3 regions of the Agrobacterium sp. GW821-FHT14E08 genome follow, and region 3 is predicted to be linked to each of the others. Evidence: predicted binding sites of a transcription regulator. Region 3 holds the regulator's gene; each other region holds the start of a gene.
What was found. The regulator PhoB, encoded in region 3, activates phosphate uptake and scavenging genes when phosphate is short. The targets are predictions, from matches to a motif close to TGTCATNNANCTGTCAT.
Positions count from the first base shown of each region.

Region 1: AC1ROR_RS17015 (DUF47 domain-containing protein) is a predicted target of PhoB. The motif match lies at 7,655-7,671, and genes of this name have one in related genera.
Region 2: AC1ROR_RS03435 (esterase-like activity of phytase family protein) is a predicted target of PhoB. The motif match lies at 2,510-2,526, and genes of this name have one in related genera.

Region 1 covers NZ_JBXAPJ010000004.1:164,340-175,213, reverse strand. Annotated here, with positions in the region: gene AC1ROR_RS17045 (DUF3313 domain-containing protein) at 1-443, opposite strand, end outside; gene AC1ROR_RS17040 (sensor histidine kinase) at 551-1,885, opposite strand; gene AC1ROR_RS17035 (response regulator transcription factor) at 1,882-2,556, opposite strand; gene AC1ROR_RS17030 (efflux RND transporter periplasmic adaptor subunit) at 2,742-3,890, shown strand; gene AC1ROR_RS17025 (efflux RND transporter permease subunit) at 3,892-7,044, shown strand; gene AC1ROR_RS17020 (NUDIX hydrolase) at 7,060-7,602, opposite strand; gene AC1ROR_RS17015 (DUF47 domain-containing protein) at 7,716-8,360, shown strand; gene AC1ROR_RS17010 (inorganic phosphate transporter) at 8,360-9,364, shown strand; gene ku (non-homologous end joining protein Ku) at 9,463-10,254, shown strand; gene ligD (DNA ligase D) at 10,258-10,874, opposite strand, start outside.
Region 2 covers NZ_JBXAPJ010000001.1:692,752-703,625, reverse strand. Annotated here, with positions in the region: gene AC1ROR_RS03435 (esterase-like activity of phytase family protein) at 261-2,459, opposite strand; gene hupB (DNA-binding protein HupB) at 2,817-3,092, opposite strand; gene lon (endopeptidase La) at 3,381-5,798, opposite strand; gene clpX (ATP-dependent Clp protease ATP-binding subunit ClpX) at 6,213-7,490, opposite strand; gene clpP (ATP-dependent Clp endopeptidase proteolytic subunit ClpP) at 7,783-8,415, opposite strand; gene AC1ROR_RS03410 (GGDEF domain-containing protein) at 8,869-10,116, shown strand; gene AC1ROR_RS03405 (cytochrome P450) at 10,200-10,874, shown strand, end outside.
Region 3 covers NZ_JBXAPJ010000002.1:466,753-477,626, forward strand. Annotated here, with positions in the region: gene argF (ornithine carbamoyltransferase) at 1-900, opposite strand, end outside; gene AC1ROR_RS10995 (aspartate aminotransferase family protein) at 955-2,154, opposite strand; gene AC1ROR_RS11000 (GcrA family cell cycle regulator) at 2,585-3,118, shown strand; gene phoB (phosphate regulon transcriptional regulator PhoB) at 3,504-4,187, opposite strand; gene phoU (phosphate signaling complex protein PhoU) at 4,219-4,944, opposite strand; gene pstB (phosphate ABC transporter ATP-binding protein PstB) at 5,041-5,856, opposite strand; gene pstA (phosphate ABC transporter permease PstA) at 5,871-7,190, opposite strand; gene pstC (phosphate ABC transporter permease subunit PstC) at 7,187-8,671, opposite strand; gene AC1ROR_RS11030 (substrate-binding domain-containing protein) at 8,944-9,978, opposite strand; gene phoR (phosphate regulon sensor histidine kinase PhoR) at 10,174-10,874, opposite strand, start outside.

The DNA of each region.
Region 1 (10,874 bases), on a different contig from region 3:
ACTCCGGCCATTGTCTTGTCGGTCGGCACCAGATCGGTAATCACCGTCCGGACGGTCATGTCCGCCGGCTGGCCGGCGGCGGCAATCCGGTATTTATCGCTGAGGGCTACGCAGATGGCGCGGTCCAGCGCATTTGACACAAGGGTGCGGTCCTTCTCGGCCGTAATTTTCGACGAGGCGGCGAAGGAAAATGTGGTCGGCATGATGGCCACGGTTTTGACTGCGGCCAGCCCATTGGCATCCACGAAGGTGCGCGACTTGGTGAACTTGCCTTTGGCCGGGCTGAGCTGCGCATAGGAAGACAATGTACCGCCTTCCTGAAGCGGCACCGAGGCGCAGCCGGACATGATGATGGCGAAGGGCAAGGTGGCAAAGGCAACGCCACGGCGGCGCGGCGGCGTGTCGATTGAAGGCCGGGGAAACAGATTTCGCTGGTGTTTCACTGCATGTACTCCGGTTGGCATGATTGCCCCTGTGCCCAAACGTTACGACAGCAAAAATTGCGGCAACATTACAATCGCCCCTTGCGAAAACCGGCAGGCAGGCGCGGTCAGAAGCGAAGCCGAAAGGTGCTTCCGAAGGCGCTGCTTTCCAGCAGTATCTGGCCATTGTGGTTGGTGACGATCTGCTTGACGAGGCTGAGGCCAAGCCCCGCTCCCGTGCTGCGCGGCGTAACGCGATAGAATGGCTCGAATATCCGTTCCTGCTGGTCTTCGGCTATTCCCTGCCCTTCATCGGCAATGGCGATCTCGCCATTTGCAAGCACCGACACATGGATCGTTCCCCTGTTTCCGCCATGATCAATGGCGTTTCGGACGATATTGCTGATCGCGCGCGGCAAGGTGAAGGGGTTGGCCTGCATCTCGTATCGCGCGATCTGCGTGTCGAAGGAGATGTCGTAACCCGCCGAGAGCGCGAGCGGCGCGAGATCGGCAACGACGGTGCGCACCATCTCGACAAGGTCCACCGTCTCCCGCCGGTCGTTCACCTGATCGTTTCGCTCGAAGGCAAGAAGCTGCTCGGCGGTTTCGCCAAGCCGGGCGACATCCGCCATCAAACGCTGCCGTTCCGGCCCGGGTAAGCCCTCTATCCTGGTCTGCATGATGGCAATCGGTGTTCTAAGCTCATGCGCCGCGTCGATAAGGAACCGTTGCCGCGCCCGGAATTGCTCCTCCAGCCGCTCAAGAATGCTGTTGAAGGAAAGGATGAGCGGCACGACTTCCCGCGGCACATCTTCGACGGGAAGCTTCGAACCGCCACGCCGGGGATCGATCTCTGGAGCTTTTTTGACGACGGAACTAAGACCGGCAAGCGCTCGACGCACGATACGGGGAACGGAAAAGAATACGGCCGGCAGGATGACGGCCAGCAAGGGAACGTAAATTTTGTAGGTTTCGGTAAGAAGCGTCAGAAACTGCGCCCTGACATGCGTAGTTCCACCAAACATGACCCTGACAGGACCCCACCTCGTCTCCATGCTTTCAACCAGTGCGGTCTCGGAAATACCATTACCGCCGCGAATATCAGCATCTGTCATCAGATAAAGGTATCGCGACAAATCGGCATAAACGGCTGGCACGGCACCATAGGTCGCTACCCGCCCATCCAGCGTCGACGCCACGAACCAGAGGGTTGTGTTTTGCGCCTTCAAGGCCTGCAGCGTCGGGCCATCGGTAACGACCAGTCCATTTTCCGGATCGAGTGAAAGCGACTCATCAATTGTTGCCGACAGGTCGTCCCAGAGCGCAATATTCGGAGAAAGGATCATTAACCCGTAAACACAGAGCCCGACGATAACCACGGCGATCATGGCGGCGACGACGATGCTGAGCTGCCAGCTTAATTGCCACCATAGCGAAGGGTTGGATTTGCCTCGCGCGCTCATCGCTCTTCCTTCAGGAGATAACCGACGCCGCGAATATTGTGGACGCTAACCCCTGCCGAAGCGTCGAGCAGGCGTTTTCGCAGCCGCGATATATGCGCGTCGAGCGCATTGGACTGGATTTCCTCCTCGTAATTGTAGACCGCAGCCTCGAGCGTCGAACGCAGCACGGATTTGCCTTTTCGTTTTGCCAGCGCGACCAGTATCATGAGCTCGCGCCTTGGCAGGTCAAACGGCATCGAATTGATCGTGACGCTGAGGTGAAGCGGATCGATCACGATCCGGCCGGCCGCGACCTGCGTTGGGGCCACACTCGCCGGCCGTCTCAGAACCGCACGCACCCGCGCCAGAAGCTCACCGACGAGGAACGGCTTGCCCAGATAGTCGTCGGCGCCGCCGTCCAGTCCGGCAATCCGCTCTTCCGGCTCGTTCATCGCCGTCAACAGGATGATCGGCGTGTCGATGCCGGCCCGGCGCAGCTGCGGAATGAAGGTGAGCCCCTCCCCGTCGGGCAGGCGACGGTCGAGCAGGATGGCGTCATAGACATGCTGGCGCGTCAGCTCCATCGCATCGCCGAGCCACACCGTATGGTCGATGACGATGCCCTGCCTGCCGAGCGTTGCCGTCAGCGCATCCGCCATTTCCTGTTCGTCTTCAATCAATAGAAGTCTCATTCACCACCGTCCCTTCGCCATCCCTTGTCTGCCAGAAAGGTTGCGGCAGTATTGCGGCAAGGACCGCGCGGCAGGGTAATGCTGCTGCAATTGTGGGGGCCTATCCATAAGCCATCAGCCTGCAAGACAGGCGACATGATCGCGACAAGCGATCTCAGGATGAATTTTGCCTGGAGGATTATGGTATGTGGATGAAAAGAACGATCAAGGCGGGGATAGCGCTTGCAGGCTGCGCCCTCGTAGTCACGGCGCTCGATCCGGCGCGCGGGAGCGTCGATGCAAATGAGCGCGCCAAGGGCATCGTCGCGGCCGCCTCGATGAGCCCGGCCGGCATCCCGTTCGAGCTGACGGCAGCGGAAATAGCGAAGATCGGCACGCGCGCCATGGCGGAGCGGCTCAGCATCAGCGGCGAGCTTCAGCCTGTCAGCCGCGTCGTGATCCGCGCCCGCGAGGCCGGAAAAATTCTCGACGTGAACGTCCGGGAAGGACAGGTGGTGCGGGGCGGCGACGTGCTCGTGCGTTTCGAAACCGACGAGCTGCAATCGACACTATTGCTGCGCCAAAGCGATCGCGATGCGGCCGAGGCCGAGTTGACGCTGGCGATGCAGGCTTTGACCCGAACCGAACAGCTTGCTTCGAAAAACATCGCATCGGCGGAACAGCTCGACAAGGCGAAAAGCGATGTCGTGGTGAAGACGGCAAGGGTCCAGAGCCTTTCGGCGCAGGTGGATATCGCCCGCCTTGCCCTGCGCAATGCCGAAATCCGCGCGCCTTTCGATGGCACCGTCACCCGCAGGCTGGCCGAACCGGGGTCTCGCGTCACAGGCGATGGCGAACTTCTTACATTGGTCGATACCAGCATGCTGGAGGCGAAGGTTCTCGTCGCCACACGCGACATTCCACGTGTCGCCCTTGGCCAGACGGCAGAACTGGAGATTGACGGGCTCGGCGGCCAGAGCGTCAGAAGCACCGTCGAGCGCATCAGCCCGGTTGCCGAGGATGGTACTCGGTTCGTCACCGTCTACCTGCGGCTTGCCAATCGCAACGGGCAATTATGGGGTGGAATGTTCGCAAGCGGCTCGATCCTCGTGCGCGAAAAAAACGATGCGCTCGTCGTTCCCGCAATCGCGCTTCGCAAGGACGACGCCGGTTACCACGTCCTCAAGGTCCTGAACGGCCATCTTCGTCGCCAGACGGTCGCGGTGGGACCGCGCTGGAACGGCGGCAGCCTGATCGAGATCGGCGCAGGGCTTACCGACGGTGAAACGATCCTGACCGCGCCGCTTCCCGAATTGCAGCCCGATATGGCCGTCACCATCGAGAAGGCAGGCTGAGATGTTCTTGACCCGCATATCCGTCGCCCATCCCGTTTTCGCCACCATGATGATGGTGGCACTTCTGGTCATCGGCGCCTTTTCGCTGCAGCGGCTGGGGCTCGATCAATATCCGAATGTCGACGTTCCGGTCGTGGTGGTGGTCACCGCCTATCCGGGTGCCACGCCGGAAACGGTGGAGACGGAAGTGACGCGACCGGTCGAGGATGCGCTGAATGCCATAGGCGGCCTCGACGAGATCAACTCGACCTCTTACGAAGGACGCTCCGTCGTCGTCGCGAAATTCAAGCTCGAGGTTAAAAGTGCCGCGGCCGCGCAGGATGTGCGCGACAAGGTCGCCGCCATCGAGGCGAATTTCCCCGAGGATGTCAAAAAACCGGTCATCTCGCGGTTCGACCCGGCCGCCGAGCCGATCCTGTCTCTGGCGATCAGTTCGACATCGCTCGACGTACCCGCGCTCAGCACCCTTGCCGACCAGAAGGTATTGCGGCAACTGACGACCGTTGCCGGGGTCGGGCAGGCAACGCTGGTCGGCGCCCGCAAGCGGCAGATCGATGTCACGATCGACGACACGCGCATGCGCGCGCTCAAGGTGGGCATCAATGACGTGGTAAGCGCGCTGCGCACCGGTAACGGCAACAGCCCGGCCGGAAGCGTCATCGACACTGTTTCAGAACGCACGGTGCAGGTGCGGGGCCGCATCGAAGACCCGCAGGCGCTGCTGGACATGGTGGTCGCAAGGCGTGGCGGCGCGGCCATCTACCTGCGCAATGTCGCCTCGATCTCCGAAGGCGCCGCCGATCCTGAAAACCGCGCCTTCTATAATGGTCAGACGGCACTGGCGATCGATATCGTCAAGGTTCAGGACGCCAATACGGTTCAGGTCGTGACCGATGTGAGGCAGCGCCTCGAAGCGCTCAATGCCGAACTCGCCCCGAAAAATGTGCAATTGCGCATCGTTACCGACTCTTCGGTTCCCATCCGGGAATCCGTCACCCAGGTGCAGATGACCCTGATCGAGGGAGCCGCCCTTGCCGTCGCCATCGTCTTCCTGTTTCTCAATTCCTGGCGCAGCACGGTGATCACCGGATTGACATTGCCGATTGCGATCATCGGCACGCTCGCGGTCATCGATCTGCTCGGCTTTACGCTCAACACGCTGAGCCTCCTGGCATTGACGCTTTCCATCGGCATTCTGGTGGATGACGCCATTGTCGTGCGCGAAAACATCACCCGCCACCTGCATATGGGGAAATCCCATATCCGCGCGGCACTCGACGGCACGAATGAAATCGGGCTTGCGGTGATCGCGACAACGGCAACCATCGTGGCGGTCTTTTTGCCGGTCGCCTTCATGGATGGCATTATCGGCCGGTTTTTCTACCAGTTCGGCGTCACCGTGTCGGCTGCCGTGCTGATCTCGCTTTTCGTCGCCTTCACGCTCGATCCGATGCTGTCGAGCCTCTGGTACGATCCGGATTCGCAACCCGACGCCCGGCGCGGCCTGATCGGCCGGCTGATCGCGCGTTTCGACCGCGGCTTCGAATGGCTGGCCGAACGCTACCGGCTTGCGATCGGCTGGACATTGCGCCACCGGCTCATCACCCTGCTTTCGACGGTTGGCATCTTTGTCGGCAGCCTGTTCATGGTGCCGCTGGTCGGCACGGAATTTGTGCCGGATACGGATGAGGGCCGCTTCCAGATCAACATTACCGCACCGGTCGGCTCCTCGCTGGATTACACGACTGCGAAAGTGCGACAGGTCGAGAAGGCGCTCAGGGAATTCCCGGAGGTGGAGACGCTTTACTCCACCGTCAATACCGGCGGTGCCGCCGGCAAACATCGCGCCGCCATCCAGGTCGGGCTGGTGCCGCTTTCAGCGCGCACGCGAACCCCGGTCTCGCTGGCCGAGCCGATACGCAACCGCCTGTCGGCCATACCGGGCATTGAAGTCACGATCCTGCAGAACGGCCTCGGCGGCGGCGAAAGTCCGGTGCAGCTCAGCATCCTCGGCGACGACCGGGCCATCCTTGAAAAAATCGCCACCGGTCTCATGGAAGACATGAAAAAAATCCCCGGCCTCGTTGATGTGACCTCCAGCGCCAGGGACGTGACCTCGATCCTTTCCGTTCGTCTCAAACGGGATGCGGCAAGCGATCTTGGCATTTCCAGATCCGATCTGGCCGCCGCACTCTCTCCGCTCGTCGCTGGCGAGGACGTCTCGAAATGGACGGATGCGGACGGCAACAGCTATGACATCGTCGTGCGCCTGCCCGGTGAGCGGCGTTCCGATATGACGGCACTCGGCGAATTGATGATTGCGACCAGCCGCATCGCATCGAACGGCGCACCGCAGATGGTGCGTCTCGATCAGGTCGCCGATATCGCCACCGTGCCGGCGCCCGCCGAAATCCGCCGCATCGAGAACCGACGCGAAGTGCTGGTTTCGGCCAATGTCAGCGGCCGCACGCTCGGGGACGTGACAAATGCGTTGCAGAGCCTGACCGCCTCCCGCGATCTGCCTGACGGTTACCGCATCCGCTTCGGCGGCGAAGCCGAAACCATGCAGGAAACGGTCGGCCACATGGTCAAGGCGCTCGTCATGGCGGTCATCTTCATCTACATCGTGCTCGCCTCGCAATTCGGCAGTTTCCTGCAACCGCTCGCCATCATGGCGTCGCTACCGCTGTCGCTCATCGGCGTCATCCTCGGATTGATGGTGGCCGGCAGCACGATCAACATGTTCTCGCTGATCGGTTTCATCATGCTGATGGGCCTCGTTACCAAGAACGGCATATTGCTGGTCGATTTCGCCAATCGCGAAAGAAAACGGGGACTGTCGCTGAACGAGGCGCTCGCAAGCGCCGGCGTCATCCGCTTCCGTCCGATCGTCATGACGACGCTTGCAATGATCGCCGGCATGATCCCGCTTGGTCTCGCCATTGGCGGTGGCGGCGCACAACGCGCGCCGATGGCGCATGCGGTGGTCGGCGGCCTCATCAGCTCCACCCTGCTCACCCTGATCGTCGTGCCGGTGATCCTGTCCTATATTGACAGTATCACCCGGCGTTTCGCCCGCCTGCTGCCGAAAGCGCCGGATGAGACGGGCGAAACCGGATTGGCAGACCATCCGGCATCACCGTCGCAGACTTGACCACGGGATTTGCGGTCAGGGCCTGTCCTCCGCCTGGCGCTTCTTTTTGCCCTTCGGGCGAAAATCGACCAGAAGCGACTTCAGCTCGATTTCCCGGACGCGTCTTGCCGCCTCGTCCGGGCGAACCCATTCCACGAGGCGTTCGCCGCGCTCCTTGAAACTCGTTTCCTCCCCGGTCACCTCGATCTGGAAGACATCCACGACACAGGGAACGACATCGCCATTGTCGAGCATCTTGAGATAGGTGTAGCGGCCGACCGCATCTTTTTTGACCCGGCCGCGCACGCCCGCCTCTTCCCATGCCTCGATCGCGGCCGCCTCGTGCGGTTTCTTGCGTTTCATCGGCCAGCCGCGCGGAATGATCCAGCGCGCCGTGACGCGGGAGGTGACGACAAGGATTTCGATCTCTTCGCCGCTGCCGCCATAACGGAAGCACAGGGCGGCATATTGCTGCCGGAAAGCGCCGGTGAAGAGCTTTTCGGGAACAGCAGCGAGTTGCTGAAGTAATGTCAGGGGACGCGCCGGGCGGGCTTTCCGGCTTTTCTTCGTGGATTTCATATCCGTTGATAGTGCTGATTTTCCGGGTTGCATCAATGCCCCGCGTGCATTTATGACAGTTTTATGACAATTACCCCCCACAACATAAATAGCGCCATTGAGGGCCAATTCGCATGATGAGCATTTTCCGCAAGCTGATGCCGCGCGAGGACCGTTTCTTCGACATGTTTAGCAAACATTCGGAAACGGTCGTCAAGGCGGCGGCGGCTCTGGACCACCTTTTGAGCGGCGTCGACGTCGAGAAAAACTGCGACCTCATCGTCGCCCTCGAAGACCAGGCGGACGACATTACCCGCGACGTTCTGCTTGCCGTGCGCCGCAGCTTCATTACACCTTTCGACCGTGGCGACATCAAGGATCTGATCCAGTCCATGGATGACGCCATCGACATGATGCACAAGACGGTCAAGACCATTCGCCTGTTCGAGCAAACCGAATTCGACCCGCTGATGCGGGAGATGGGCCATGAAATCGTACGTGCGGCAAACCTCATTGCCGAAGCCATCCCGCTTCTCAACAAGGTCGGCACCAATGCGCAGCGCCTGTCGGCGATTGCCGAAGAGGTTACCCGCGTCGAAGGCCGCTCCGACGAGCTTCACGATCAGGGTCTGAAGGACCTCTTCCGGCGCCATGGCGCGGCGGGCGATGCCATGGCCTATATGATCGGCAGCGAGATCTACGGCGAACTCGAAAAGGTCGTCGACCGCTTCGAGGATGTGGCCAACGAGATCAGCGGCATCGTTATCGAGAACGTCTGATGGAAGTCGCGCTTGCACTGCCGCTGCTTGTCGGCCTCATCGCCATCGCGCTGTTCTTCGATTTTCTGAACGGTCTCCACGACGCCGCAAATTCCATCGCCACCATTGTTTCCACCCGCGTGCTGCGCCCGCAATATGCGGTGGCATGGGCGGCCTTCTTCAATTTCATCGCCTTCCTGTTCTTCGGCCTGCATGTGGCCGAAACGCTCGGCACCGGCATCATCGATCCCGGCATCGTTTCGCCGCAGGTCATCTTCGCGGCGCTGATCGGCGCCATCGTCTGGAACATCGTCACCTGGATTTTCGGAATCCCCTCCAGCTCGTCGCACGCGCTGATCGGTGGTCTCGTCGGTGCGGGATTTGCCAAGGTCGGTTTCAATTCCATCGTCTGGTCGGGTCTGCTGAAAACCGTGGGTGCGATCTTCATGTCGCCCGCCATCGGCTTTTTCCTGGCCCTTTTGCTGGTTCTCGCCGTGTCCTGGCTGTTCGTACGCCAGACGCCCTTTGCGGTGGATCGCACGTTCCGCGTCATGCAGTTCATCTCCGCCTCGCTCTACTCGCTCGGCCATGGCGGCAACGATGCGCAGAAGACCATGGGCATCATCGCCGTGCTGCTGTTCAGCCAGGGGCATCTGGGCGACAGCTTCTATGTGCCGTTCTGGGTGGTCATCTCCTGCCAGTCGGCCATGGCGCTCGGCACGCTGTTCGGCGGCTGGCGCATCGTGCACACCATGGGCTCGAAAATCACCCGCCTGAACCCGATGCAGGGATTCTGCGCCGAAACCGGTGGTGCGCTGACGCTGTTCGGCGCGACGTGGCTCGGCATTCCGGTGTCGACCACCCATACGATCACGGGCGCCATTATCGGCGTCGGCGCCGCCCGCCGCGTTTCGGCGGTGCGTTGGGGCCTTGCCGGCAACATCGTCATTGCCTGGGTCGTGACCATGCCGGCCGCCGCCCTCATATCCGCAGCCGTCTATGGGCTGACATCGCTGTTCGGCTGACACCTGAGCCGCTTGCGATTTGCCAAGGCTCCCGGAACAAAAGCCACCCTGTGGCTGTTTGATCCGGGAGACAAGGGCGACGAAGCGGATCGCGGATCATGGCACGGCAGGTTTTCTGGAAGGGTTATCTGAAGCTGTCGCTGGTGACGGCCTCCGTTTCGCTGACGCCCGCCACCACCGACAGCAACAAATACCGCTTCCATATTCTCAATCGCAAGACCGGCAATCGCGTCGAAAGCCGCTATGTCGACAGCGTCACCCACAAGCCGGTGACTGCAAAAAACCAGGTGAAGGGTTTCCCCCGCGCCGAGGATGACTATGTGCTGCTGGAGGATGACGAGATCGATTCCGTTGCACTTGAAAGCACCCGCACCATCGACATCAAGACCTTCGTTCCCACGGGTTCCATCGACTGGATCTGGTACGACCGTCCCCACTTCCTGCGCCCGGAGGACAAGATCGGCGCGGAAGCCTTCAGCGTGATCCGGGAAGCCATGTCGGCGAATGGTGTTGTCGGCGTCGCCCGGCTCGTTCTCTATCGCCATGAAAGGGCGGTGCTGCTGGAGCCCTCGGGCAAGGGCATCATCCTCTGGACGCTGCATTATGGCGAGGAAGTGCGCGAAAGCATCGACGCGCTGGACCCGAAGATGAAGATCGAAAAGCCGCTGCTGGACGCGATGGAAAAACGCATCGACAAGCAGATGACCGGGTGGAAGCCGACACTGGTGCAGGATCCGATCCAGAAAAAGATCAGCGCCCTGCTGAAAACCAAGAGCAAGGCTGCCCCCTCCCCGGAAAAGAAGACCGGCGCGAAAGCGCGCGCAGGCGGCAATGTCATCAACATCATGGATGCGTTGAAGAAAAGCCTCGCCGCAGACAAAAGAAACTAGCCTTCACCGCGCCTTTTTCGGCAGCGGCCGGGCGGCGGCGAAAAAGCCGTCCCATGGGTCCTTCTTCAACGCGGCGAGTCTCGCCGCGATATTTTTGACGGTGAAGTAAGCCGGACCGATCTCGCCGGAGAGTTCCGCCCATTCGATTGGCGCTGAAATGGCGGCCCCCGGCCGGGCACGCGTCGAATAGGGCGCGACAGCCGTATTGCCCCTGCCATTGCGCAGATAATCGAGGAAGATGCGGCCCTGGCGTTTCGCCTTGGTTGCCACCGAGAGGTATTTTTCGGGCTCTGCCATGGCCATGTCATCCGCCATGGCCTTCGCAAAGGCCTTCAGGGCTGGCCATCCCGCTTCCGTTTTCAAGGGCGCGACGACATGCAATCCCTTGCCGCCGGAGGTTTTCACGAAGGCGGCAAGGCCGGCCTCCTCGAAACGCCGCTTCAGTTCCAGTGCGGAATCGATCACCTCCTGCCACGACACATCCTCGCCGGGGTCGATATCCATGGTGATCATGTCGGGCTTTTCCCAGTTCGCGGTTGTCGCGCCCCATGGGTGAATTTCAAGCGCGGCGGATTGCACCAGCGCCATCATGCCGTCGAAATCGGTAATCCGGATCAGTG
Region 2 (10,874 bases), on a different contig from region 3:
TCGCTGGGTCCAGCAGGACTCGGAAAAAGACAATACTCCCAAAAGCAAGAATTCCATGGGGCGGTGATCCTTTGCGATCGGTCCTCGGCTTTTGCACCCTGTCCCCCGACAAATCCCCGATGACCGACAACGAAGCAGCAATGCCGGCTTAGCAGCCTGCATTAACATCGCACCAAACGGGCCCTGACCGGCTTGCTTATGCCACATAAAAAAGCCGGGCTATGCCCGGCTTTTCTCATTTGCGGCACTATCGGGGGCGATCAGTTGATCGCCTTCAGATCGACAGTGAAGAACAGCGTTTCACCGGACGAATCGTCGACGCCGTCATTGTCGGTGACGGCATAGGCCGTTCCCGCCTTGTCGAAGGTGAAGCCTTCCAGCTTGTCGACGACATAACCATTGGTCTGGGCCTTGAGGTCAGGCAGGAAATCATGCGCTTCCTGCTTGGCCACCAGCGGCAGTTCGCCGCCGATCTTGCCCGGCTTCAGGTCCGCGATTGCAACGCGGTAGAGCTTCTTGATCTTCGCCTTGTCGCCGATCTGGTTATCGCGCTCGACGATATAGACATAGTCGCCCTGGGCGGTGATTTCGGAAAGGCCGACCCAGCCTGCTTCGGTCTTGTCGAGCGGGTAACGCACGGCGCCCCATTCCTTGGACTTCGGGTTATAGGAGACGAGCTTGACGATGCCCTTCTCGTCCGTTCCCCATTCGCGCTGAACGGCCATCCACAGCGTCGCGTCGTCGCCCTTGCCGATCATGGTCACGCCTTCGAAACCGAAGCGGGTCTCACCGGCAAGAAGTTCCTTCGGCAGCGCGATTTCAGCCTTGATTTCACCCTTGGCGTTGACGTTGTAGAGCGCATGCGGAACAAGCTTGGCGCTGTCACCTTCCGATGCCAGCCAGAAGCCGCCCTTACCGTCGAGCGTGATGCCTTCGATGTCGAGCTTCTGGGCAGCGATGCCGTCACGCTTGACGCGCAGCACGCTGGTGATGGTGGCGGGTTTCTTCGTTGCGTCGATGGTGAAGATCGACGGCTGGTTGCCATAGACCGAGTCGGACACGGCGTAGAGAATGCCGGGCTTCTCGGCATCGCCGACCAGACCCGAAAGAGCACCCCAGCCGATCGGCGCGCCGTCGACGGTGGCGGAGACGAGCTGCGGATAGGCCGCCTCGCCTTCGGCACGCTCGTAAAGCATGACATGCGAGCGAACGCCGCCATCCTCGACCAGATCGACCTCGTTAGCCGTAACCAGAAGGTTGCGCGAGGGAATGGCGACGGCTCCCTCCGGCGAAACGCCGGACGGCAGAAGCTGCGTCAGTTCCGGCTCCTTGCCAGTGTCCTTGTAGACCGCGACAACAGAGGCGCGCTCGGCAAGCACGAAGAAATATTTCTGGTCACCGAATGTTGCCGCTTCCAGACCTTCCGGCTCGATGCCCTTGGCCTTGGAGCGCTTCTCCGGGTAGTGGCCGATGGCCGCAACCGCATGTTCGAGCGACGAACCCGATTCGTAGACGAGCTTGCCGGTCTTGTCGAAGATGGTGAAGCCGCGCGAACCGCCCTGCCAATCGCCTTCATTGGCGATGACGATGCGGTCATTGTCCAGCCACTTCACGGCATCCGGCTCGCGCTTGCGGCCTTCCTGCTTGTCGGTGAACTTCAGCTGGCCATCGCTTTTCGTGTCGACGCCTTCGAGATCGACCTTACCGGCGGAGAAATGCGTCTTCACCGTGCCGGTCTTGCCGTCGAGGATGACGATGTGGTTGTTTTCCTGGAGCGTGAGCGCGATCTCGCCATTGGCATTGATCGAGACGAATTCCGGTTCCGGATCTTCCGGAGCGATTTTGGCAAGGCCAGTCAGTTCGATCTTCTTCAGCGTTCCACAGTCAGCGACGCCGTTCTTCAGGCCGACCGTGACCAGATAACCGGCGGGCATCTGCGGCAGGGCGCCTTCGTTTACCTCTTCGTCGCGTTCGTTTTCGATCGCGATGGCGGCAAAAGTCTTGTCCGGGGAAACGGCGACGGAATCAGGCTGGCCACCGAGATCACAGCTTGCCTCGATCTTCTTGGTGGCGATGTCGACCGTTACCAGCTTGCCGGACGGCTTGGCGCGGTTTTCCGACGTATTGACGCCGGCCAGAACCTTGATACCTGCAACGGCGACAGAGGTCGGCTCGCCTTCGAGCAGCAGGGCGCCGCCAGCCTTGGGGGCCTTCGCATCGGTGATGTCAATGAAGCCGATGCCGCCAAGCGGGCTGTCTGAATAGATCAGCGTCTTGCCGTCTTCGCTGGCGGTGACGATTTCAGCTGAGGTGACGGACTTGGCGTCCTTGTCCGCGGGAAGGTTCTTCGCCACCGGAAAGGATGCAATGCGGTTAAAAACCGGCTCGGCCGCAGCCGGAAAGGCTGCGGATGTGAGCAGCGCAGCAGTCAAAGCCATATGAGAAAATCGGAACGCCATCATAATCCCCCTTGGGTCCAGAAATACCCCATGGCTTCTGCGTCAAAGACATGACAGTGGCATGACATTTCCTGTCGGGTGAATCAAAAAGCCCGGCCATAAAGACCGGGCTTTCCTGTTTATGCGCACATTCCGCGTATCGGAACACCGTGTGACCGGATGGGGGCTACACAGGCACGCTCCCCTACTTTCAATCAACATCATGCGGGTTGAAAAACTGGGCTATCCGAAAAAAGCTTTTCGAAAAGCCGCCCGGTTTTCGGGCCGGCATGATGGCGTCAAGGCGTCAAAACATGTTTCCTCGTGAACCTGAAAAGCCGCCCGCCCGCCGCCGGGCGTTGCGGCTTTCCGGAAACCTTATGAGTTAACAGCATCCTTCAGGCCCTTGCCTGCGGAAAACTTCGGCACGTTGCGAGCCGGGATATCGACTTCAGCACCCGTGGAAGGGTTACGGCCCTTGGAGGCTTCACGGCGGCTAACGGAGAAGCTGCCGAAGCCAGCGAGGCGGATGTCGCCACCGCTCTTCAGTTCGTTCTGTACGGTTTCGAATACCGCATCAACAGCGGAAGCAGCATCTGCCTTCGTGAGACCAGCCTTTTCGGCAACAGCAGACACGAGCTCGTTCTTGTTCATGTTTCCACCCCTTTCAATGGTTTGAAACGACTCAAATTAAGCCGGCGCAGAATACGTTCGCATCCGCGCGCAGCAACTCAAAAGCGCTGGAATCGCCTGAAAAACAAGGGGTCTGCGGTTTTTTTCACAAAAAAGGCCGACATTTCTGCCGGCCTTCCACATATTCGTGCCAAATTGGCATCACTTGTGCGGGCCGAAGCACCGCCTGTGCCTTCCGGCACCTAACGCATTGATTCTATGCATCACCTTTTGCGAAAACCGATTCCGGCCTCCGCGCCGATGCCTTGATCAATGCGCGATCGTCTGGCTGCCGTCATCGACACCTTCGACGGTGGCGATCACGGGCGTCTCGATGCTGCCGTCCCACTCGATGGGCTCCGGCTTGCGAAGCAGCGCGTGTTCGATCACCTCGCCCATGCGCGAAACCGGGATGATTTCCATCTCGTTCTTCACATTGTCCGGAATCTCCGCCAGATCCTTGGCGTTTTCTTCCGGGATCAGCACCTTCTTGATGCCGCCACGAAGCGCCGCAAGCAGCTTTTCCTTCAGGCCGCCGATGGGCAGCACGCGACCACGAAGCGTGATCTCGCCCGTCATCGCCACATCCTTCGAGACCGGAATGCCTGTCATGATGGAGACGATGGCGGTGGCCATGGCAACACCTGCGGAGGGCCCGTCCTTCGGGGTCGCGCCTTCCGGAACGTGAACGTGGATGTCGCTCTTGTCGAAGCGCGGCGGCTCGATGCCGAAGTCCACGGCGCGCGAGCGGACATAGGATGCCGCCGCCGAAATGGATTCCTTCATCACTTCCTTGAGGTTGCCGGTCACCGTCATGCGGCCCTTGCCCGGCATCATCACGCCTTCGATGGTGAGCAGCTCACCGCCAACTTCCGTCCAGGCAAGACCGGTGACGACACCGACCTGATCCTCGCGCTCGGCCTCGCCATGGCGGAACCGTGGAACGCCCAGATAATCCGGAACGTTGGCTGCGGTGACTTCCACGGACTTGACCTTGCCCTTGATGATCTCGGTCACGGCCTTTCGTGCAAGCTTCATCAGCTCGCGCTCGAAGCTGCGCACGCCCGCCTCACGGGTGTACTGCTGGATGACGATCATCAGGGCGTCATCGCTGACCGAGAACTCTTCCGGACGCAGGGCGTGTTCCTTGATCGCCTTCGGCAACAGGTGACGCTTGGCGATTTCGCGCTTTTCGTCTTCGGTGTAGCCGGCGATGCGGATCACTTCCATACGGTCCATCAGGGGACCCGGAATGTTCAGCGTGTTGGCCGTGGTCACGAACATCACGTCGGACAGGTCGTATTCCACTTCAAGGTAGTGGTCCATGAAGGTGGAGTTCTGTTCCGGATCGAGCACCTCGAGCAGAGCAGACGACGGGTCACCACGGAAATCCATGCCCATCTTGTCGATTTCGTCGAGCAGGAAGAGCGGGTTCGCCTTCTTGGCCTTCTTCATCGACTGGACGATCTTACCCGGCATGGAGCCGATATAGGTACGGCGGTGACCGCGGATTTCCGCCTCGTCACGCACGCCGCCCAGCGCCATGCGCACATATTCGCGGCCGGTCGCCTTGGCGATCGACTTGGCGAGCGAGGTCTTGCCGACGCCGGGAGGGCCGACGAGGCACAGGATGGGGCCACGGATCTTCGAGGCGCGCGCCTGGACGGCGAGATACTCGACGATGCGTTCCTTGACCTTGTCCAGACCGAAATGATCCTGATCGAGGATCTTTTCGGCAGCGTTGAGGTCGGTCTTGATCTTCGACTTCTTGCCCCAGGGCAGACCCAGCAGCCAGTCCAGATAGTTGCGCACGACGGTCGCTTCCGCGGACATCGGGCTCATCTGGCGAAGCTTCTTCATTTCCGCCTCGGCTTTTTCCTTGGCCTCCTTGGAAAGCTTGGTCTTGGCGATGCGTTCTTCCAGTTCGGCCATCTCGTCACGGCCGTCCTCGCCGTCGCCGAGTTCCTTCTGGATCGCCTTCATCTGCTCGTTCAGGTAATATTCGCGCTGGGTCTTCTCCATCTGGCGCTTGACGCGCGAGCGGATGCGCTTTTCGACCTGAAGCACGGAAATCTCGCCTTCCATGAAGCCGAGCGCCTTTTCAAGCCGCTGCTTCACGCTGACGGTTTCCAGCATTTCCTGCTTTTCGGTGATCTTGATCGACAGGTGCGAAGCGACCGTATCGGCCAGCTTCGAATAATCGTCGATCTGACCGGCAGCGCCGACAACTTCCGGCGAAATCTTCTTGTTGAGCTTTACATAGCTCTCGAATTCCGAAACGACCGAACGCGACAGCGCCTCGATCTCGACCGGATCTTCGGCAGGCTCCTGGAGCGGCGTCGCGGAGGCTTCGTAGAAGTCTTCACGGCCGGTATATTCATCGATCTGGGCGCGGCCCTTGCCTTCCACCAGAACCTTGACGGTGCCATCGGGCAGCTTCAGGAGCTGGAGAACGTTGGCGACCGTGCCGACCTTGTGGATGGCGTCCGGGGTTGGATCGTCATCGCTGGCGTTGATCTGGGTGACAAGCATGATCTGCTTGTCCGAACCCATGACTTCCTCGAGCGCACGAATGGATTTTTCCCGCCCGACGAACAGGGGAACGATCATATGCGGGAAAACGACAATGTCGCGCAGGGGAAGTACCGGATAGGTACCGCCAGATGCCGCAGACGTGATGTTCGTCATATCATTTCCTTTCCATGGTCCCTTTCGGGACACTTTGCCGGACGTCTTGGGGCGCCCGACATATTCATTTCTCGAGACTGAAAGTGGAGTTTCGAAACACCGATTTCAAGTCACCGGAAGAGACGGTCCACCCGCAGCGGCAAGACCGTAAAATTCCACAAAACCCAGCGCCGGCTATTACTCCCGACATTTCCGGTTATCCCAAAGGATCAGGAACCGGGTCGCCGACGGTAATTCACATTTCCGTCATATCGCGCTGCAAATCAGTTGTAAGACTTTATCAGCAAAGCGCAATCCGCTCCAAACGCAAAATCGGGCTCAGCCAAGTTAGGCGCAAGTTTCGCGCCCTGGCCCAACGGAAAAGGCCCGCACGGGTGCGGGCCTTTCAAATTCACCACAGACCGGATCAACCAATCAGGCTGAAACGTTGGTCTTTTCTTCCTGACGATCCGCATAGATGTAGAGCGGACGGGCGATGCCGCTGACCACATCGTTGGAGATCACCACTTCGCGCACGCCTTCCAGCGTCGGCAGTTCGAACATGGTGTCCAGAAGGATCTTTTCCATGATCGAGCGCAGGCCGCGGGCGCCGGTCTTGCGGGTGATCGCCTTGCGGGCGATCTCGCGAAGGGCGTCCTCGTGGAAGGTCAGTTCCACATCTTCCATCTCGAACAGGCGCTGGTACTGCTTGACCAGAGCGTTCTTCGGCTCGGACAGGATCTGGATCAGCGCATCTTCATCAAGGTCTTCCAGCGTTGCCAGAACGGGCAGACGACCGATGAATTCCGGGATAAGACCGAACTTCACCAGATCTTCCGGCTCCAGCTCGCGCAACACCTCGCCAACGCGACGATCGTCTTCCGCCTTGACGGTCGCACCGAAGCCGATCGAGGTCTTTTCACCACGGGCCGAGATGATCTTGTCGAGGCCGGCAAAGGCGCCGCCGCAGATGAACAGGATGTTGGTCGTATCCACCTGCAGGAATTCCTGCTGCGGATGCTTGCGGCCGCCCTGCGGCGGAACGGAAGCGACCGTGCCTTCCATGATCTTCAGAAGCGCCTGCTGAACGCCCTCGCCCGACACGTCGCGCGTAATGGACGGGTTGTCCGACTTGCGGGAAATCTTGTCGACTTCGTCGATATAGACGATGCCGCGCTGGGCGCGCTCGACATTGTAATCCGCAGCCTGCAACAGCTTCAGGATGATGTTTTCCACGTCCTCGCCGACATAACCGGCTTCGGTCAGCGTCGTTGCATCCGCCATGGTGAAGGGAACGTCGATGATGCGGGCGAGCGTCTGGGCAAGATAGGTCTTGCCGCAACCCGTCGGACCGACGAGCATGATGTTCGACTTCGCCAGCTCGACATCGCCATTCTTGGAGGCGTGCGCGAGGCGCTTGTAATGGTTGTGAACGGCAACAGACAGGATCTTCTTCGCCTGCTTCTGGCCGATGACATATTCGTCGAGGATCTTGATGATGTCCTGCGGGGTGGGAACACCCTCGCGCGACTTCACCATCGACGTCTTGTTCTCCTCGCGGATGATGTCCATGCACAATTCGACGCATTCATCACAGATGAAAACCGTCGGTCCGGCAATGAGTTTCCGGACTTCGTGCTGGCTCTTGCCGCAGAATGAACAATAGAGTGTATTTTTAGAGTCGCCGCCGTTGCTGCCGCTGACTTTGCTCATATCTCTTTCCTTCCAGCACGCCGCAGGTCCGCCAAACGGATCGCGGTCAACTTACCGCCCGCCGATACGGCCAGCCCTTGGGTGCATTGCCGTATCCGCCTCGTTTCCCGGGGTACTAGCCGTATCAGATACAGGAGCTGACAACCGGCTGCAACGAATTCCCCATCAAACCAAAGGCCACGTCATAAAAATTCAACACAGCCTTTATATATACTAATATCGCTTTCTGTTCCGGTTGAAAGCCCCGAAATTACTTTGCGGGGTTAAACAAACGTCAAAAAAGCGTCGCGCCTCAATTCGCGGCGGCGCCCTCGATTTCCTGGCGCGAGGTCAGGATCTTGTCGATCACGCCCCAGTCCTTCGCCTCGTCTGCATCCATGAAATGGTCGCGATCAAGGGTTTTTTCAACCTCTTCGAGCGTGCGGCCCGTATGCTTCACGTAGACTTCATTGAGACGGCGCTTCATCTTGATGATGTCGCGGGCGTGACGTTCGATGTCCGAAGCCTGCCCCTGGAAACCGCCGGAGGGCTGGTGCACCATGATGCGGGCGTTCGGGGTTGCGAAACGCATTCCCTTTTCACCGGCGGCCAGAAGCAGCGAACCCATGGATGCAGCCTGACCGACGCAGAGCGTGGAGACCGCAGGACGGATGAACTGCATCGTATCGTAGATCGCCATGCCGGCGGTCACGACGCCACCCGGCGAATTGATGTAGAGCGCGATTTCCTTCTTCGGGTTTTCCGCCTCGAGGAAAAGCAGCTGCGCGCAAACGAGCGAAGCCATCTGGTCTTCCACCGGGCCGGTGAGGAAAATGATGCGTTCCTTGAGAAGACGGGAAAATATGTCGTAGGAGCGTTCGCCGCGATTGGTCTGCTCTACGACCATCGGCACCAGAGCCATGGCGGTATCAACTGGATTTTTCATGTCCGTCCTTTGTCAAACTCTGCCCTTCGCGAAAAACCGCTCCGGAATCACTTCTAACCTTCATTCTTCCTACATAGAGTGTCCCTGCCCCGTACTTCAAGACACGAAGCCGCATATCCTTAACGGCTCAACAGCGTTTGCGGGCCTTTCGGGCCGAGGTTGACGGGGCTTTCGAACCGCCTGGTGCCGGTCGGGCCTCTTTCCTTCGCCGCCACCATTTTTTTACTATGGCAGGCGACGACGGCAAAAATCGGCCGCCATGCACAGATATAACTTCTCACCGGCAAGAACTCGTTAGTATTTGCTACAGATACTGACCAGCGAATTTTCGGTTCCCGTCGGGGGAATGCGCCCATCCGGGCGAAATGGCAGCTCAACAATTCAAGCGGGCATAACGCACCTCGTGCGCAAGGGCCCGCTTTTACGGCATTATGGCGCAGATAGGATTTTGCAATGCTGGATGCAAAGACGAGCACGCTACTATGGGCGGCGGAAACGTTCACCCTTGCCGTGCTTTTGGGAACGCTGTGGCTGCACCGCCCTTCCCGCCGGCATAATCTCTATTTCGCCGCCGGCTTCCTCGCCACGGGCTTCGGCACTGTCATGGTGGCCTTTCGCGGGGATATTTCCAGTTTTCTGTCCATTCAGGTCGGCAATACGCTTGCGCTTTCCGCCTTCGGTTTCTGGCTCGCGGGCCTGTTAGGCCTGGAGCAGCGCAAACTCGGCGGCTGGATTGCAATTCCCGCCCTGCTGTGGATCGCCGGAATGTTCGTGCCATCCGTGCGCGAAGACATGGTCGCCCGCATCCTGCTTTATCATGCCAGTGCTGCCACGGGCTATTTCATGCTCGCCGGTGTCCTTCTGGCCAGCAGGGCGCGCACAACACGCAGCCGAAAGGTACTGGCCACGATCCTGATCCTGCAGGCTTTTGCCGGGGCGCTCGTCGCATCCATCGTCATCCCCGCCAATGCCGCGGTTCCCAACGCCATTCCCATGACGTCGGCGCTCTCCATTTCCGGCATGCTCGGCTTCACGGCCATCATCATGATCAGCGCCAAGATCATCATGGAGGATACGGAGATTCGTCTCCACCGGCTCGCCATGACCGATCATCTGACCGGCGTTCTCAACCGTCGCGGTCTCCTGGAAGAGTTCGAGCGCATCAAAAAGCGGTCACCGGGATCCAGCCGCTATGTGGCTCTGGTGCTGTTCGATATCGATCATTTCAAGAAGATCAATGACAGATATGGCCACCAGTCCGGCGATGCGGTGCTCGTGCATTTCTGTAATATCGCGCAGCGCGCGATCGGCGATCGCGGCCTTTTCGTCAGAATGGGAGGCGAGGAATTCGCTCTGGTTGCCGAAGTCGAAAGTCCTTCCAGCACAGCGACGCTTGCGGAAGCCATCCGCAGCAATCTGCGCCTTTCAAAGATCAGTTCGCGCGGTGAAGGCATAGAGGTAACCACAAGCGTCGGCATATCCGAAGCGATGATCAAGGATGCGGACCTGAGCGTGATGATGACGGAAGCCGACCGCGCGCTCTATGCCGCCAAGAAGGCCGGGCGCAATCGGACCGTCATCCACGTCAATTCGGCCAATGTCGTCGTGCCCGCCTCGGACCGCGAGGAAAATCCGATGGACAACAATGCCGACCGTCAGGTCGCGGCCCTGAACCGGATAGCCGCCATCGCCAGCCGATGATGATGTAACCATCCAGTGACATGCATAGGGGTATCCGGAAGGGATTTCCCTCCCTTCCCAAAGCGCCGCGCGCGGAATAGATCATGGGTATGACAACGACATTTCCCTTTCTCAAAATCGATCCCGCCACCCGCCGCGTTTCCCTTGATGCCCGCGACCCGGCTTTCTACAGCGATCCGAACCCGGTCTATGCGGCCCTTCACGCTGAATGTCCCACCTTCTACTGGGAAGAGCAGCGGCAGTGGTTTTTCACCGGATACGACCACGTCAGCGCCCTTCTGCGCGACCGCCGGTTCGGACGGCAGATCCTGCATGTGGCAAGCCGCGAGGAAATCGGCCTGGCGGAGCCGCAGGACCATGTGAGGCATTTCGACGCCGCAGAGCAGCATTCGCTGCTGGAACTGGAGCCGCCGGAACACACGCGGCTGCGCACGCTCATCAACCGCGCCTTCGTGTCGCGGCATGTCGACAAGATGAAGCCGGAAATCGAGGAACTCGCCAACCGTCTGATCGACGCCTTCGAAGCAAATGGCGAAACGGAACTGCTCTCTTCCTATGCCGACATCATCCCGGTGACGATGATCGCCCGCATGATCGGCATTCCTGAGGAGATGGGGCCGCAGCTTCTGAAATGGTCGCATGCCTATGTCGGCATGTACATGTTCAAGCGCACGCCGGAAGACGAGCTTCTGGCCGACAAGGCCGCACATGAATTCTCAGACTATGTGCGCAGCGTGATCGCGGAGCGGCGAGCGGAG
Region 3 (10,874 bases):
CCACGCGATGATGGACTTCTGCGCGTGCAACCGGTTTTCCGCCTCATCGAAGACCACCGATTGCGGGCCATCGATCACGCCATCCGTCACTTCCTCACCGCGATGTGCCGGCAGGCAATGCATGAACACCGCATCTTTATCGGCTTTCGCCATCAGGGCTTCATTGACCTGATAGGGCTGGAAAATATTGTGGCCGCGCGCCTTGTGCTCCTGGTTCATCGACACCCAGGTATCGGTAACGACGCAATCCGCTCCCGCCACTGCCTTGTCGGCATCGTGGTACAGCGCGATCTCGCCGCCATTGTTGCGCGCCCAGTTCAGGAACTTGTCATGCGGTTCGGACCCCATCGGCACCGCCATCGCCATGCGATAGCCAAAACGGGCGGAGCCTTCCACGAAGGAATGCAGCACATTGTTGCCGTCGCCCGTCCAGGCTATGGTCTTGCCCTTGACCGGGCCGCGATGTTCCTCGAACGTCAATATATCCGCCATGATCTGGCAGGGATGGGTGTCGTCCGTCAGACCGTTGATGACCGGCACGGTGGCGTGTTCGGCAAGCTCGAGCAGGCGCGAATGATCTGTCGTGCGGATCATGATGGCGTCGACATAACGCGACAAAACCTTGGCCGTATCGCCAATTGTTTCGGCGCGGCCGAGCTGCATTTCCGTGCCCGACAGGAAAAGGGTCTCGCCGCCGAGCTGGCGCATGCCGACATCGAAGGAGACGCGGGTGCGGGTGGACGGCTTTTCGAAGATCATCGCCAGCATCTTGCCGGCGAGCGGCTTTGCCGCCGTGCCGGTTTTGGTGGCAATCTTGCGCGTGCGCGCATCATCAAGAATTGTCCGCAAGTCCTCCGACCCGACGGCCGAGAGGTCCAGAAAATGTTTTGGTGAAACCATGCTGATCTGTCCCATGCTTGCGAGCCCCTGAACAGAGGCCCGCCCTTGATTTACTCAGGCGATTTTCGCCTGTTTCGCTGTCAGGGAGGCGGCGGCCGCATCGACACGCGCAAGACCCTCGCGGGCCTCTTCCGCCGTGGTGACGAGCGGCGGCAGAAGGCGGATGACATTGTCGCCCGCAGGCACGCCAAGCAGATGTTCGGCGCGCATGGCCTGCAGCAGATCGCCCGAAGGAACCTTCGCCTTGATGCCCAGAAGCAGGCCTTCGCCACGAATTTCCTCGATCACGTCAGGATAACGATCCTTGAGCGAAGCGAGGCCCTGGCGGAAAACCAACGCGACATCACGGACCTTTTCGAGAAAACCGTCGGCTAGAACGACATCCAGCACGGCATTGCCGACCGCCATGGCCAGCGGATTGCCGCCATAGGTGGTGCCGTGTACGCCCGCCGTCATGCCGGAAGCGGCATCCGCCGTTGCAAGGCATGCGCCAAGCGGGAAACCGCCGCCAATACCCTTGGCGACTGCCATGATATCGGGCGCAACACCGGTCTGCTCATAGGCAAAGAGCTTGCCCGTGCGGCCGACGCCCGTCTGGACCTCATCGAAAATCAGGAGCAGGCCGTGCTCGTCGCACAGGCTACGCAGGAGTTGCAGGAATTCCTTGCTGGGCGCGCGGATACCGCCCTCGCCCTGGATGGGCTCGATCAGAAGTGCGGCCGTCTCGGCCGTGATGGCTGCCTTCAGGGCATCGACATCGCCGAACGGCACCTGATCGAAACCTTCGACCTTGGGACCGAAACCTTCGAGATATTTCTGCTGGCCGCCGGCGGCGATCGTCGCAAGCGTGCGGCCATGGAACGCGCCTTCGAAGGTCACGATACGGAACTTTTCCGGATGCCCCTTCGAATAGTGATAACGGCGCGCGGTCTTGATTGCACATTCCAGTGCTTCCGCGCCGGAATTGGTGAAGAACACCTTGTCTGCGAAAGTCGCTTCCGTCAGGCGCCTGGCGAGTTTTTCCTGTCCCGGCACTTCATAGAGGTTCGAGACGTGCCAGACCTTCTCGGCCTGCGTCTTGATCGCATCCACAAGGTGCGGATGGGCATGGCCCAGCGAGTTGACGGCGACACCGGCCGCAAAATCGAGATATCGTTCGCCGCTTTCCGTGAACAGCCAGACGCCCTCACCGCGCTCAAAGCGCAGGGGGGCTCTGGAAAACGTATCAAACAATGGCGCGGCGGCTTCGGCCATGGCTGTATCACTCCTTGCGCAGATGCGCTGTCAACGGTTGTCAATAGGCTTCAAGGGTTATCCCTCGCCTGAAAATCAAAAATGCCGCCTCGCGGCGGCAGGGGCACTATTGTCACTTCGTTTGCCGATGTCAACAAAAGTCCGCGTTTCCCGGGCTTCTCAAGCCCTAGTAGGTGGCGGCCGGCGAGCCCCAAGGTGTTGCCTTTCAGACTCAACTCGCCAGCAAGTTGGGGAAAACCGGAAAATCGATTCCAGATGATTCCCCCGACTCTTGCCACGGAGTCTGCGTGGCACTAGGTTAATCGCTAATTACTAGACTGCATTGCGGCGGAACTAGTCACCAAAAATCCGGCGGAAACCACGCTTGCGGCACGCCCGCGAGACGGAGAAGGATTCTGCCGAAAATACACGCGACAAGCGGAGAAGCGGCATGAACTGGACAGACGAGCGAGTCGAAAAACTCAAGAAATTGTGGTCCGAGGGGCTTAGCGCCAGCCAGATTGCAGCGCAGCTGGGCGGTGTCAGCCGCAATGCCGTAATCGGCAAGGTCCATCGTCTCAACCTGCCGGGACGCGTCAAGGCTGGCGGTCCGGTCACTTCGGCGCGTTCCGCGCCCAAGCGCACCGCTGCACCTGCCCCGCGCACGACGACTTTCGCAGGCCGCGTCAACGCAGCCCCGGCGCGGGTTCTCACCCGTTCGAACGCGGCAACGGCGCTGCATGAGGAGATTGACATCGAGACCGCACAGGTTCTCGATTACGTTCCTTCCAAAAACGTTGTCACGCCGATTTCCCGTCGCCTGACGCTGACGGAACTGACCGAGCGCACCTGCAAGTGGCCGGTTGGCGATCCGCTGAAGGACGACTTCCATTTCTGCGGTTGTGAAGCGCTGGAATCCTCGCCCTATTGCAAGTTCCATGCGAAGCTCGCCTATCAGCCGGTAAGCGAGCGCCGCAAGGCTTGAGTGTTGCGGCACGTTATCAGCACTCAAAAACTACGGGCCTTCGGGCCCGTTTTTTTATGGCAAAACCCAAGGTGGTTCCGACTTGGAGCACGTTTTGTTCAAGAAGCGTTGCCAATCCTTGCTCTTGCGCGCTCTGCGAACTTACAGCTGCAACGCGCCCTTGCTGCAAATGCTCTGAATTCGTCCGCGGCATGCCGCGTCCTTTTTCATGCATGTCAGGTTTCACCACTTAATCCGGACTTCAACGGACCATCTGCCGCCCTTCTAAAAAGGACGAGGGCGCCCTGTTTGCGGAAAGTTCAAAATCGAAAGGCCCGACACCATTCCGGTTTCGGGCCTTCTGATTTCTGCGTAATCCGAATGAAACTACAGGTTTCAGTTCCGCTCAGGCTTCCATCGAATATCCGGCACCACGCACGGTGCGGATGACATCCTGCATATGGGAGAAATTCAGGGCCTTGCGCAGGCGTCCGACATGCACGTCGACGGTGCGCTCATCGACATAGATATCGTGACCCCAGACGCCATCCAGCAATTGTGAACGGGAGAAGACCCTGCCCGGCGATGTCATCAAAAACTCAAGCAGGCGGAATTCCGTCGGGCCGAGGCGCACTTCGCGGCTTTTGCGGTGAACGCGATGAGTCTCGCGATCCAGTTCGATATCACCACATTTCAGCACCGACGAGAGAACCTCGGGACGGGCCCGGCGCAGCATGGCCTTGACGCGGGCCATGAGTTCCGGGGTCGAGAACGGCTTGACGACATAGTCATCGGCGCCGGTGGCAAGACCACGAACCCGCTCGCTTTCCTCACCGCGCGCCGTCAGCATGATGATGGGCAGGCGCTCGGTTTCCGGCCGCATTCTCAAACGACGGCAGAGTTCGATACCGGATACGCCGGGCAGCATCCAGTCCAGGATGAGAAGATCCGGAATACGCTCCTGCAGCCTGATTTCCGCCTCATCGCCACGGGGTATCGTGTCGACGTCGTATCCCTCAGCCTCGAGATTGTAACGAAGCAGGACGCTCAGCGCTTCCTCGTCTTCCACAACTGCAATCTTGGGCACCATATACTGAACTCCGCAAGCTTCTGCCTGTCTGTTACTCGGTCACCGAACCGAGAGTGTTGGAACTGTCGTCCTTCGGACGTTCGCCCTCCGGCTGGCTGCCGGTGGTCATGTAGTAGATCGTTTCAGCGATATTCGTGGCATGGTCGCCGATACGCTCGATGTTCTTGGCGCAGAACAGGAGATGCGTGCAGGTGGTGATGTTGCGCGGATCTTCCATCATGTAGGTCAGAAGCTCACGGAAGAGCGACGTGTACATGGCGTCGATTTCCTCATCGCGCTCGCGAATGGCATTGGCCTTCTCGGCGGAACGCGTGGAATAGACGTCGAGGACTTCCTTGAGCTGCACCAGCGCCAGTTCCGATAGATGCTCGATACCGCGCGCGAGCTTGCGCGGCACGCCGGTTCCGGCAACCGCGATGACGCGCTTGGCCGTGTTCTTGCCGAGATCGCCGACGCGTTCGAGATCTGCGGCGATACGCAGGGTGCCGATGATCTCGCGAAGGTCTGCCGCCATCGGCTGACGCCTGGCGATGGTGACGATGGCTTTGTCGCCGATTTCGCGTTCGGCGTGGTCGAGAATTGTATCGTCGGAAATGACCTTCTGCGCGAGTGCGGCATCGGAATTGACAAGCGCGCGCACGGCATCGCCGCACATCTGCTCGGCAAGACCGCCCATTTCGGCGATACGGCGCGTCAGAAACTTCAATTCGTCGTCATAGGCCGACAGGATATGCGAATGGGTCGTTGTCTGTGTCACGGTCTAGTCCTCCGGCTTGGCCTGCATGCGCGGACCCGGAAGCGGGCACGGCAGAGGCACCAGTCTTGTTCGGTTTCGATAAAGCGCCGGCCGGGATCAGCCGAAACGGCCCATGATGTAATCCTGCGTGCGCTGGTCATCCGGATTGGTGAACATCTTGTCCGTTTCGTTTTCCTCAACAAGATGACCAAGATGGAACATGGCCGTGCGCTGGGAAACACGCGCCGCCTGCTGCATGGAGTGGGTGACGATGACGATCGTGTAATTGGTGCGCAACTCGTGGATCAGCTCCTCAACCTTCGCTGTCGCGATCGGATCGAGCGCCGAGCAAGGTTCATCCATCAGGATGACTTCCGGGCTGACGGCAACCGCGCGGGCAATGCACAGACGCTGCTGCTGACCGCCGGAAAGACCCGTGCCGGATTCGTGAAGACGATCCTTCACCTCATTCCACAGGCCGGCCTTCTGCAGGCTGTGTTCGACGATCTGGTCCATATCTGCCTTGTTACGAGCAAGACCATGGATGCGCGGACCGTAGGAGATGTTCTCGTAAATCGACTTCGGAAACGGGTTCGGCTTCTGGAACACCATGCCCACGCGGGCGCGCAGTTCCACGACGTCGATCGCCTGATCGTAGATATCGTCGGTATCGAGCGTGATCTTACCGGTGACCCGGCAACCGTCGATCGTATCGTTCATGCGGTTCAAGGTGCGCAGGAAAGTGGATTTGCCGCAACCGGACGGGCCGATAAGGGCGGTCACCGTGTTTTCCCGGACATTGAGGTTCACGTCGTAAAGCGCACGCTTCTCGCCGTAATAAACCGAAACGTCCTTGCCGATCATCTTGTATGAAACTTCATTCATTTTCTTGTCCAGCGCCTTTTCAACTGCTGCTTCCGACAACATGTTCATTGCTCAATCTCCCTCTACCAGCGCCGTTCGAAGCGGCGACGCAACAGGATTGCGCCAACATTCATGACGATGAGGAACAAAAGCAGGATGATGATAGCGCCGGATGTCCTTTCGACAAAGGCGCGTTCGGCTTCGTTCGCCCACATGTAAATCTGCACCGGCAGAGCCGTGGACGGATCCATCGGCGTTGTCGGATAATTCGCAACGAATGCCACCATGCCGATCAAGAGCAGCGGCGCCGTTTCGCCCAGCGCGTGAGCAAGGCCGATGATCGTGCCGGTCAGAATGCCGGGCATGGCAAGCGGCAGGACGTGATGGAAGATCGTCTGCATCTTGGAGGCGCCGAGGCCGAGTGCTGCGGCGCGGATCGACGGCGGTACGGCCTTCAATGCGGCGCGCGTGGCGATGATGATCGTCGGCAGCGTCATCAGCGTCAGGACCAGGCCGCCGACCAGAGAGGCCGAGCGCGGAAAGCCCATGAAGTTGATGAAGACGGAAAGACCGAGCAGACCATAAACAATGGAGGGAACGGCCGCGAGATTGTTGATGTTCACCTCGATAAGGTCCGTCAGGCGGTTCTTCGGCGCGAATTCCTCGAGATAGATCGAGGCGGCGACACCGATCGGCAGCGACAGAACCAGCACGATCATCATCATATAGAAGGAACCGATCAGCGCCACACCGACACCCGCCGCTTCCGGACGGCTCGAATTGCCGTTAACGAAGATGCCGGTATTGAAATGTTTGCCAAGCTGGCCACCTTCGGCGAGCTGGTTCATCCAGCCGAGCTGCTGGTTCGAGATGCGGCGGTTGGCCTCATCCACCGTCAGATCGACCTGGCCCTTGAAGGCGCTATCCACATCGCCCGATGCCAGAAGCGTGACGGTGCGTATGGTGCCGATAACGGCAGGATCAGCGACGACGATGTCGCGCAACTGGGTGCGGACGCTGTCGGAGATCATGACGTTAACGGCGCGCAGACCGGCGCGGTCCGTTGGCGCGACGCCGAGAACCTTGGCAACCGCATCGCGGGCGAGGACGGGATAATTGGCCGTCATCAGCTTTGCGGGATTGGCGGCACGCTCATTCTTCGGGTCGATGATCAGTTCGGAGAACTCGACCGGAACGGTGATCATCGTCTGCTGGAACGCGGTGTAACCCTTGGATACGACCGACCAGAGCAGCAGGAAGAGAAAGATGAGGCCGAAGGAAATCGCTGCCATTCCATAAGCACGGAAGCGGCGTTCGGCGGCATAGCGGCGCTTGATGCCGATATCACGGCGCGTGGCCTTGTTCACGGCGGCACCGGCCGCGGGAGAAACGATGTCGGTCATTCATATTGCTCCCGGTATTTGCGCACGATGTAAAGCGCGTAGATATTCAGGCAAAGCGTGATGGCGAAAAGCGTGATGCCCAGTGCGAAGGCAACCAGCGTTTGCGGCGAGGTGAATTCAAGGTCGCCGGTCAGCTGGCTGACGATCTTGACCGTCACCGTGGTCATGGGTTCGAAGGGGTTGAGCTGCAGGCGCGCGGCAACACCAGCCGCAAGAACCACGATCATGGTTTCGCCGATCGCACGCGATGCCGTCATCAGCACGGCGCCGACGATGCCGGGAAGAGCGGCGGGAACGATGACCTTCTTGATGGTTTCGGACCGCGTCGCGCCAAGGCCGAGCGAACCGTCACGCAGGGAACGCGGCACCGCGGTGATGATATCGTCCGACAGCGACGAGACATAGGGGATCAACATGATACCCATGACGAAGCCGGCGGTGATGACGCTCTGCGCCTGGATGAAATTGGCGTAGTTACCCGTCGCCAGACCGTTGATCTGCGTGGAAATGTCTCTGAGGAAAGGACCAACCGTCGTCAGCGCGAAGAAGCCGTAGACAATGGTCGGAATACCGGCGAGCACCTCAAGCAGCGGCTTTGCCACGGAGCGAAAGCGCGGCGACGCATATTCCGACATATAGATTGCCGAAAACAGGCCGACCGGGACAGCCACCAGCATGGCGACGAGACCGATATAGAGTGTGCCGGCGAGCAGCGGGATCAGGCCGAACTGACCGGAGGAGTCGGTTGCGCCAGCCGCCGCGAAACGTGGATCCCACACCGTACCGAAGAAGAACTGGTGGGCCGGAACCATGGTGAAGAACTGGATCGCTTCCGTCAGCATCGACATAACGATGCCGATGGTCGTGAGGATGGCGATGGAAGAAGCGACGAGCAGGGCCGCGAGAATGACCCTCTCGACCTTGTTGCGTGCCCGGAAGCGCGGTGCAATCGAACGCAGCGCATAAGCGGCACCGCCGAGTGCGGCCAACAGCACGATGGCGACCATCGCGAAACGGCTGGTGGAGGTCATGTCGTTGAGCGTATGGGCGGCATCGACCATGAACCGCTCGGGATCACCGGCGATCGCCACACCCTTCGAGGCCAGAAGCGGCCTTACCGCCGCCGTATCGGCATCGACCTGCGCGGTTTCCTCCGCCGTCAGCCGCTGAAGGCCACGGGCGATGGAGGTCACCATGCCATAGGTCAAGCTCTGCTGCGCCTCGGATTGCGCCCGCACATCCTCAGGGAAATTTCCGCGTACCGCCGAGGTGACGACGAGCGGGCTGACAATGAGCCAGACAGCAAGAATGAACGCCGCGGGCAAGACCGCCCAGACGACCGCGTAGGAACCGTGATAACCGGCACGGGAATGCATGTTGGCGGGACGCCCGCCAGACAGGGCAACGGCACGGCGGCTGCCGAGCAGATAGCTGCCGATGCCGATCAGCGCCAGTATCAACAAAAGGATCGATGTGTTCATTAGAGTTCCCTCGGCGTGCCTCAAGAGCACGGTGCGATATCGGGCAAATCAAAAAGTCATCAAAACGAGACGGCTGAACCACCCGGAGATGCTTGCCGCCTGACTGGATCAAAGTCTGGCAAGCGTCAAGGTTGATACATCCTATCCATCTGTAATCGATCAACAATTATGTGGACGACGATGGATCGGAACTGTCAACCGGAGACAATCACCAAAGCGGAAGAGCGCCGGAGCGGAACGAGGGGCGCAGCATGCCGCGCCCCTCTTCTTTATTACATGGACGCGCCGGCTGCGAACTTGGCGCGGATTTCTTCGCGCTCCTTGTCCGGAGCGGCAACGAGGCCGTAGTTGGCAAGCGGAGAATCCGGGCCGATCATTTCATCGGAAACGAAGAACTCGACATATTCCTTGAGGCCCGGGATAACGCCCAGGTGAGCCTTCTTCACGTAGAAGAACAGCGGGCGGGAAACCGGGTACTTGCCGCTGGCAACCGTTTCGGTGGACGGAACGACGCCCGAAACAGTCGCGACCTTCAGGCGGTCGGCGTTGTTTTCATAGAAAGCGAGGCCGAAAACGCCAAGGCCGGTCTTGTTGGCATCGATACGGGCAAGCGTCTCGGTGTAGTCGCCGTCGATGTCGACTGCGGCGCCGTCCTTACGGACTGCAACGCACTTGGCGGCAGCCTGCTTGGCATCGGTGACGAGCGTCTTGATGGCGTCGGTGGCGCCGGCTTCCTTGCAGCCGTCAGCCATGATCTTCTCTTCGAAGACTTCGCGCGTGCCGTGCTTGGAACCCGGGATGTAAGCGGCGATCGCAACGTCAGGCAGTTCCTTGTTGACTTCCGACCACTTCTTGTAAGGGTTGGCAACGAGCTTGCCGTCCTTGACGACTTCAGCGGCGAGCGCGAGGTAAAGATCCTTCGGCTCAAGCTTGATGTCCTTGTTGGAAGAGTCCATTGCGAAGACGATACCGTCGTAACCGATCTTCACTTCCTGAACGTCGGCAACGCCAGCAGCCTTACAGGCAGCCAGTTCATCGCTCTTGATCTTGCGCGAAGCGTTGGCAATGTCGATGGTGCCTTCGCCGACGCCGGAGCAGAACGCCTTCAGACCGCCGCCCGTGCCGCCGGATTCAACAACCGGAGCCTTAAAGTTCGGGAAGGTTTCAGCAAAGGTCTCGGCAACGATCTTGGCATAGGGCAGAACAGTGGAAGAACCGGCAACCTGAATCTGGTCGCGAGCAGCGGCGGCGCCAGCGAAGGCGACAGAAGCCACCAGAGCTGCTGCGGAAAATTTTACGATGTTCATTTGTCTCTCCCGTCGTGGGCTTGTTTGTGGACGCAGCCGATTGCGGCAATCGCTCTTAGCATGCGCTCGGCGACCTTTTCTTAACCACCGTAGCCCCATCCTTTTATGTCACTTTGACGAAAGATTTGTGACAATCTAAATTATTGATTTAATTTATAAATACTCACGACATTAAAAGCAGATGCATATTTTATGTCAGAATCTCACGGTGAAGTCCGTGCCGCTGCCCAATTCCGATTTAATGATGAGGCGGGCGCGGTGACGGGTGAGGATATGCTTGACGATGGCAAGCCCGAGACCCGTGCCCTTTTTCGAGCGGCTGTCGGCGACGCTGACACGATAAAAACGCTCCGTGAGGCGCGGTACATGTTCGGCGGGAATGCCCGGCCCCTTGTCGATGACGCTTACCTCCACCGGCTTGCCGGGTTCGGCGCGCAGCCAGACATCCACGACCTTGCCTTCCTGCCCATATTTGCAAGCATTTTCAACGAGGTTCTGGAATACCTGCACCAGCTCGTCGCGGTCACCCTGCACTTCCGCCGGCCGGTCCGGCAGATGCAGGGTGATATCGACATCAAGCTCATCGGCGAGCGGCAGCAGCGCATCGCGCACATGGCCGATGACAGGGACGAGATCAACCCTCTGGTCCGGAGCGATATTGGCGCGCAATTCCAGCCTTGAAAGGGACATGAGGTCGTCCACCAGCCTGCTCATGCGGGTTGCCTGATCCAGCATGATGGCGAGGAAACGTTCCTGCGCTTTCGGATCGTTGCGCGCCGGGCCCTGCATGGTTTCGATGAAACCGCGCAAGGAAGCGAGCGGGGTGCGCAATTCATGGCTGGCATTGGCAACGAAGTCGCTGCGCATACGGTCGATGCGGCGAAGCTCCGAAACAT